DNA from 2 places in the Paraliobacillus sp. X-1268 genome. Region 2 is predicted to be linked to the other one. Evidence: riboswitches for the same ligand, from Rfam matches in the RefSeq annotation. Region 2 holds a riboswitch; the other holds the start of a gene.
What was found. A riboswitch is a leader RNA that binds a small molecule or an ion and turns the genes downstream of it on or off. The one in region 2 is predicted to bind thiamine pyrophosphate.
Positions count from the first base shown of each region.

Region 1: linked by a shared signal. The riboswitch ahead of D2K62_RS14395 (ABC transporter substrate-binding protein) and the one ahead of thiT (energy-coupled thiamine transporter ThiT) in region 2 are both predicted to bind thiamine pyrophosphate.

Region 1 covers NZ_QJSK01000016.1:4,981-9,198, reverse strand. The annotation lists gene D2K62_RS14410 (cation-transporting P-type ATPase) at 1-466, shown strand, start outside; gene D2K62_RS14405 (thermonuclease family protein) at 528-1,214, opposite strand; gene D2K62_RS14400 (DsbA family oxidoreductase) at 1,305-2,027, opposite strand; TPP riboswitch at 2,212-2,323, shown strand; gene D2K62_RS14395 (ABC transporter substrate-binding protein) at 2,420-3,400, shown strand; gene D2K62_RS14390 (thiamine-binding protein) at 3,419-3,709, shown strand; gene D2K62_RS14385 (ABC transporter permease) at 3,757-4,218, shown strand, end outside.
Region 2 covers NZ_QJSK01000025.1:1,765-5,982, reverse strand. The annotation lists gene D2K62_RS16820 (YkvI family membrane protein) at 28-1,101, shown strand; gene D2K62_RS16815 (TerC family protein) at 1,213-1,902, shown strand; gene thiT (energy-coupled thiamine transporter ThiT) at 1,943-2,506, opposite strand; TPP riboswitch at 2,571-2,671, opposite strand; gene D2K62_RS16805 (SET domain-containing protein) at 2,862-3,257, shown strand; gene D2K62_RS16800 (DUF3889 domain-containing protein) at 3,311-3,949, opposite strand; gene D2K62_RS16795 (flavin-containing monooxygenase) at 4,088-4,218, opposite strand, start outside.

The DNA of each region.
Region 1 (4,218 bases), on a different contig from region 2:
TGAAAAAGATGTGATGATTCGTAAGCCAAGAGAAAAGGGAACACAATTGTTAAGCAAGTACTATGTATTTCGAATCTTTTATGTGGCAGCACTTGTAGCTGGTGGTGGTTTGATTGCTAATGCAATAATGGTAGATAATGGTTATGCACATGCAGTAGCTAATACAGTGACATTAAATATTGTTGTATTTGGTAAAATGTTTTACTTATTTAATGTTAGAAACGAACATGGATTTGCGCTAAACAAAAGCTTTTTCACGAATAAAATTGCATTTATTGTTTGTGCGATTTTAATTCTACTTCAGCTTGCGATTACGTATTTACCATTTATGCAAACTATTTTTGCCACAGCAGCACTAGATATTGGACTCTGGTTAATTCCGATTGGAGTCGGATTAAGTGTATTTATAATAGTAGAAATAGAGAAGTATTTGAAACGAACATTTTTTAATGGCAATAAAGCCTAAGAGTTTTCATGAAAAAGCACTGTATCTCCATTGAAGATACAGTGTTTTACTATTTTTTATGTCATTCACAACCAATACCATCGCCATCTCGGTCTAAATGTGTACCATAACCAGGATCTCCTTCTGAAATAGGACTAGCATTTGCTTCAGCTACTGCCGTACAATTTTGATAGTAAACATCTGAGCTTGTTTCATCTATATCGACTGTTGTAAAACCATCTTCAGTTACATAACCATCCTCACTCCAGATGTTAAGATCAGCTGCTTTTGCTTTAGTTTCGGCTTCCTTTAGTTGGTCGGAATGTGTGTAAGGCGGATCATATTCATAGGCGTAACGTGCGAATCCCTCTTCCAACAACATTTCATTAAAAAGTTCACCGTCTATCCATATATATGCTAACAGTCGGTCATACTTATCTCGCTTTGGACCATCATATTCGAGCTGAATTTGAGTGCCTTCTGTCAATTTTTCTTTAGCAAACTTACTCGCTTGTTCTCCGTAGGGTTGGACTGGCAGGTTAGGATGTTTTGTCTCAGGTGTATCAACTAGTAAAAGTCGAACACTTTCCTCTTCACCATCCAAGATAATATGGACCGTATCGCCGTCGACAACACGATCCACAGTTGCGGAAGGAAGATCCGAATCTGTTTGTGTTTCCCTGTTTAGATCAGTTTGAAGACCACAGCCAGTTAATAAGGTTAATATGATTAGTAATAAGCCTAGTTTTTTCTGTAATAAAGTTGCCATTATTCTATGATGTCCTCCTTGTTTTTAGCAACATTCATTTTAGCATAGATAAAAAAAGAAGGCTTCCGATTTTTCGGAAACCTTCACGTATTATTTTTCTTCGGGAATGCCACATGAATCATCAGTACAAAATTCTGTTTTAGAAGTTGAAAGATCCGTAAATTTTGGCTTTGGATTTTCTTCTTCCCAAACTGTATTTAAGGCATCTTTAAATGTTTCTACTGGTTGAGCACCAGAAATTGCATATTTATCGTTAATTACAAAAAACGGTACACCAGTCACACCGTATTGTTGTGCCAATGATTCGTCAGCTCGTACGTCATTAGCAAAAGCTGTTTCATCTTGAAGAACTTCTATTGCTTTTGTTTTCTCTAGCCCAGCATCTTCTGCAATCTTAACTAATGCATCTGTTTCACTTAGATTAACAGAATCGGTAAAATAACCATACAATAGTTTCTCTGTCAAGATTGCTTCTTTACCAATACTTTTGGCATATTTTGCTAAGCGATGCGCGTTAAACGTATTAGTCGGTTTCATTGTTTCGAAATGGAATGTCAAACCAACACTTTCAGCTTGCTGACCAAGTCCAGCGTTTGTCTCTTTCGCTTGTTCGATTGGCATCCCATACTTATCAGCAATTGCTTCATGAATGCTCTTACCTGCATATACTGCTGCATTTGGATCTAATTCAAAGCTTTTAAATTCTATTTCAACACTATCTTTTTGCGGGAATTGTTCGAGCGCTTGTTCTAGGCGACGTTTCCCAATATAGCAAAACGGACAAACAAAATCAGACCATACATCTATTTTCATTAGAACACCTCAGTTATTTAATTAATCTTTGCATGTTTATTCTGCCATAATAAGTAGAAAAGATGAAATCATTTGCTTATGTATAGACTGAATAGTAAAGAAAAATGACTAATGATGATGAAATAGTACTTGAATATTAGTCGAATCTATGGCAAAGTTGGTAGTGTAATTAATTAAATAGCACGTTTCAATGTAGGGGGACCAGTTTGGCTGGTTGAGATCGTATCCGTTATAGATACTGACCCTTGGAACCTGATCTGGCTGAGACCAGCGTAGGGAACATATATGAACACGAATAGAAGTGACTATATATGCGCCCAGGCTAATGCCTAAGCGTATTTTTTTTCGTGAAAAAGGATATGTTCCTCCACAAATAAAAGGGGGATTTTAAGATGAAGAAAGTATTATTTTTATTGGTTACACTTGGATTTATTATTACAGGGTGTGCAAATGACGAACAAGCTAGTCAAGAATTGGAGAAAGTAACGATGGTGCTAGACTGGACACCAAATACAAATCATACCGGGCTTTATGTTGCGCAAGCTGAAGGTTTTTTTGAAGAAGAAGGCTTAGATGTAGAAATTACATTGCCAAGTGAATCTGGTGCAGATCAAGTTGTAGCAGCGGAAAAAGCTGATTTTGGAATTAGTGCACAGGAAACAATTACAGAGGCTCGGACACAAGATATACCGATTGTATCTATTGCAGCAGTTATTCAGCATAATACTTCAGGATTTGCTTCTCCAGTAGATAAAGAAATTACATCACCTGCAGATTATGCCGGTAAAACGTATGGTGGTTGGGGAGCACCAGTTGAGGCAGCAGTAATTGACTCACTAATGAAACAAGAAGACGCTAGTGTGGAAGATGTGAACATAATCAATATGGGAAATACTGATTTCTTCACGGCGGTAGAACGTGATATTGATTTTGCTTGGATATATTATGGGTGGACAGGTGTTGAGGCTGAGCTTCGTGGTGTTGATCTAAACATGCAGTATCTAACCGATTACTCAGAGAAATTAGATTACTACACACCAGTCATTACAACGAATGAAATGATGATCGATGAGAATCCAGAAACAGTTGAAAAGTTCTTAGCGGCTGTAGCAAAAGGGTATAATTATGCAATAGATAATCCAGAAGAAGCGGCAGATATTTTAATTGAAGCTGTACCTGATTTAGACCCAGAACTTGTGAAGGCTAGTCAAGCATGGTTATCACCAAAATATCAGGATGACGCAGCTAAATGGGGTGTCCAAGATGTTGAAGTGTGGGAAAATTACGCAGATTGGATGTACGAAAATGATTTATTAGAGACAGAACTTAATGCGAATGATGCATTTACGAATGAATTTTTACCTGAAGATTAAAAGGGAGGCTCTCGAAAAATGGCTAATGCACTTGTAAGTATTCAAATTATCCCAAAAACAAAAAATGGCGAAGATGTCATTCCATATGTTGACGCAGCAATCGCAGTAATCGAAGCATCTGGTGTGAGGTACCAAGTTAATCCACTCGAAACGACAATGGAAGGTGAATTAACGGAGCTATTTCAAATTATAGAAAAAATGAATGTAGAAATGGCTGCCCGTGGTTGTCCGAGTATTATTTCGCAAGTGAAAGTCTATTATAAGCCTGATGGTGCATCAATGGACGTATTAACAGAGAAGTATCGTTAAGTAAAAGGGAGGGATGGCGGTGCCAGTTTTGACATCGCCTTTCTAATATGAAAAAAATTACAACAAAAACGATCAGTCCAATTATCGTCATTGCTGTTCTTATCGTATTATGGGAAACGATTAGTCACCTTTTTGATATCCCAGCATGGCTATTACCGGCACCAACTGTAATTGTTCAAGAAGGAATCGCTGGTTGGAGTGGCTATCAGCATCACCTTATCTCTACAACGAAATTATCAGTAATTGGATTTGCCATTGGCGTATCAGTGGGACTTATGGTGGCGATTAGTTTGCATATATTACCAACCTTTAAAAAGGCCTTTTATCCGTTATTGATTTTATCGCAAAACATTCCGATTATCGTACTTGCACCACTGCTCGTTATTTGGTTTGGATTTGGGGTAATGCCTAAACTTATTGTCATTACACTCGTTTGTTTCTTTCCAATCGCGGTTTCGACATTAGATGGTTTTCGCCAAACAAGTCACGAATTGTTGCATTACATGCAG
Region 2 (4,218 bases):
ACTGATTAGCATTTGGAGGGAATTGAAATGAACAATGAATCATCTACACAGATTAATGTATTTAAAGTGGCGGCAACTTACATTGGAACCGTTGTCGGGGCTGGTTTTGCTTCCGGGCAAGAAGTCCTCCAGTTTTTTAGTGCATATGGAATAAATGGCCTATTTGGACTTACCTTTGCAACGCTCTTGTTTTTCTTTTTCGGCTATACGATTTTAGTAATTGGTAAAGCATTAAATGTTAGCTCTTATGTAGAGGTAGTGCGATTTACTAACGGAAAAATTATTGGTACGATCATCGATATTATTATTACAGTCTTTCTATTCGGTGCTTTAGCAGCCATGATAGCTGGAGCCGGTGCAATCTTTGATCAACAATTTCAGTTAGCCTCCTTATGGGGGACGATCTTAATGGCAATTATTTCACTACTAACTGTTATAACTGGAATGAAAGGTGTTATTAATGCCATCAGTTATGTTGTTCCAGTATTATTAGTTTCTGTTCTTTTTATCGCTATCTATAGTATCTCAATAAATCCAATTACAGCTGCAGATTTACAAGTATCGAAGTCCATTGAAGGCGCTGCACCAAATTGGTTCATTTCTGCTCTTAATTACGCTTCTTATAATCTTGTGATTGCCGTTGCAGTATTAGCACCAATGGGGGCGAAAGCTAAAAATAAAAAAAACCTACTATGGGGGGCTTTATTAGGTGGATTAGGTTTAGGGATAGGGATCATTGCTATTTTTTTCAGTATTTTAACGAATTTAGATAGTGTTTCAAATGTGGAAGTGCCCATGATTCTTATAGCTTCTAAAATTGCTCCATTTATTCAACTAATTTTTGCTATTGTATTATTTGCTGAAGTATATACCACTGCGGTCGGAAATTTATATGGATTTGTTTCAAGAATGAACTTTATCGCTGCACGCTTTCGAATTTGGGTGATTGCAGGCACAACACTAGCAGCTTTTTTATTCAGTCAAATTGGCTTTTCTGCTATGGTTAAATACTTATATCCTACTGTTGGTTATGGAGGTTTTCTATTTTTTGCGGGGTTAATTTATGTATGGATATTTAAAAGAGAACAATTAAAAGAATAAATACTTTAAAAAACTTCTACTTTTTTTGGTTTACTATTTCAAGTTTCTTCATAGAATTGGTTATGGACAACTTAGCTTATCCATCTTAAATTTCTGTAGGAGGAACAAAAAGTGGACTTTTTCCCATTACTATTCTCAATAACACCTGTTGCGACGATTGCATTATTAAAAATTATTGCAATTGACATTGTTCTTTCCGGTGATAATGCTGTTGTGATTGCAATGGCCACCAAGTCTTTACCAAAAAGACATCAAAATAGAGCAATACTTTTAGGCACGATTGGCGCTGTTCTGCTCCGAATATTTTTTGCAGTTATTATCATTTATTTAATGCAAATTCCTTTTGTAAATGTAATTGGTGGTTTATTACTTCTTTGGATAGCGTATAATTTACTTGTTGAAAAAGAAGAGGAAGCTACCATTACCTCACATACTGGTTTATTAAAAGCTGTTTCGACAATCATTGTTGCAGATGCGGTAATGAGTCTGGATAATGTTGTTGCTATTACAGGTGCGGCGCATGGGGATATTCGTATGATTATCATTGGCGTGATGGTTAGCATTCCTATTATGATATTCGGATCGAAACTAATCGTAAAAGTATTAGAAAAATATCGTTGGATAGCTTATATTGGTGCTGGTATTCTTGCGTGGACAGCCGGGGAAATGATTTTGACGGATCAAAAATTAATAGACTTACTTGATCTCTCTAATGGCTTATTTAACTATTTAATTGTTGGCTTCCTAACGCTAACTATTTTACTGCTTGGTTATATTAAAAGCGCAGCAGACAGCTATTAGTTTTAACTCCCCATTTATAAAACGGGGAGTTAAAACTAGTTTATTTTCGCTCAATTAATCTCGGAGTAGTTCCGATCAAAAGCACCAATAAGATCGCGCATAAAACAAAGGCACCCAACATGGTAATCCCGTTTGTAATCAATGAAAACAACACCACGTTCATATCATCAGGCGCGTATTCTCCCCAAAAAATAAATCCAGCAACAAAGTGCCAAAAGTAACGTGCAACAGAACCAACAAGTGTCGCGGTAATAACCCAAAATAACACTTTTTTCTTTTTCCCCATCTTCAGGTTCGATTGAATGACTTTATAAAATAGACCTGCAAAACCAATAAAAGCAAAGGCAATAAAATATTCAATAAATGCCTGAAGTGGAGTTAGAATATAGGCATCACCCAAGATAACTTGTAAAATACCCCAGATAAAGCCAGAAATTAAACTAACCCTAATCCCCCATCGAAACGCTAAAATTAAAATTGGAACCATAGCAAAAGAAATTGAAATCGATGGAGAAAGCCGAATCGACGGAAGTAAATCAAAAACAAACGCCAATGATGCAAAAAAGGACGCCTCAATCAACATAACCAAACTTAATTTTTTCATAAAAAAAACTCCCCTTTTTTAAACAAAAAACCTCAAGGGAGAACAGATATGTAAACGTAAATCTACATATCACGATCCACATTCCTGCGCTAGCATTAACTAACAGGTTCGAAGGGTTAGAACAACGTGTTCACTCTCAGCTTTTTAGCTCCCCTTGTGGTTTTGCTTATTTGATTTTCGAGTTCATCATATCATAAGATAATGAACTTGTCATACAAAATTTAGGGTTTTTTTTAAAAGGCGATAAATTTTGTAACTTTTATAAATTTCAAGTACAACCAGTTGCGTTCGCTATAAGCAACTGTCAAAATAGAGTACACATGAATAAAATAAAACGAAATCGCAGGTGACCTACATGATTGAGATAAAGACATCTACATTAAGCGACGGGGAATTCAATCGAGGCGTATTCGCTACACGCGACATAAAAAAAGGAGAAACAGTACATATTGCACCTGTTATTCCTTATCCAAACAAGGAGCACGAACACATAGAACAAACAGTACTGGATGATTACGTATTTGAATATGGTAAAAATCATACCGCGGTTGTTTTAGGATATGGCATGTTGTTTAATCATTCCTATACTCCAAATACCGATTACGATATAAACTTTCCAGATCATACCTTTGTATTTTTTGCTCACACAGATATAAAAGCTGGTGAAGAATTGCTAATTAACTATAATGGTGATGTTAATAACAATGACCCCTTATGGTTCAACATGAATTTTGATGAATTGAATAAATGATTAAAAAATTGAAAGCTCAATCCGCATTATACGTGGATTGGGCTTTTTCAATCTTATATTTCTTTAATATCAAAGGATTCAACACGATTAGTGTTTGAATTATAAATTACCGTGCCTTGGATTTTAACTCTTTCTTGAGGTGATTGTAAAATATAGTGATAGATTTCCTTTGTTTGATTTGGTGCTGGATTTGTTTTCTTAACAAAATTATATTCTGTTATATTATAATTCGGATAAGCTACCTCAGTAACTTCCAATAAATATTTTCCCCATTCTGCTTCCTCTACTTCTGGTGAAGATTCAAATTCAATATTTATTACCCCAACCGCTGGATCTGCACCTAATGCTTCAAATGCCTTTCGGTGTAGGTTAATTTTATCAGCTGGGAATCCAGGTACTTTATCAACAATTGTCACAATAACTTCTCTTAAAGTTTGGGAGAAAAGCTCACGTATCTTTAACGTTTGCCCACATTGATAAGGCGAATTCACACCTACAGCTGCTGTCATATATTCATTATGAGACCAAGGCATACCACATTGCGTAACACGTCCTCCTTCTGTCCATGTTGCTTGGCCTCTTGTGAATGGTTGCCGCCCCCAGTAATTTAATTGTTGTGGATATGGATGTAAATATGGAGACTCTCTATAAAACTGATTTAACGATTGATATTGATTATAATATGGATACATCATTTACCTCCTAGTTTTAGACTAGGATAGTTTATGTTTTATACAGGCGTATTTGTGATTAATTCAGAGACATTCAGTATATTCTCGTAATCAAAAAAAAGCCCCATCCACCTTTCATCTGGATAGGACCTAAAGATATTAATGAGATTGATTACTTGTTTCCAGCCATTCTCCTACAAATTCTTCTTCATCATAGTCAAAGAAATTCTTCATAATGTCTTCGCGATCATCAAGAAAAAGTTGATTAGAAATTTCTTCTACTAGATTAG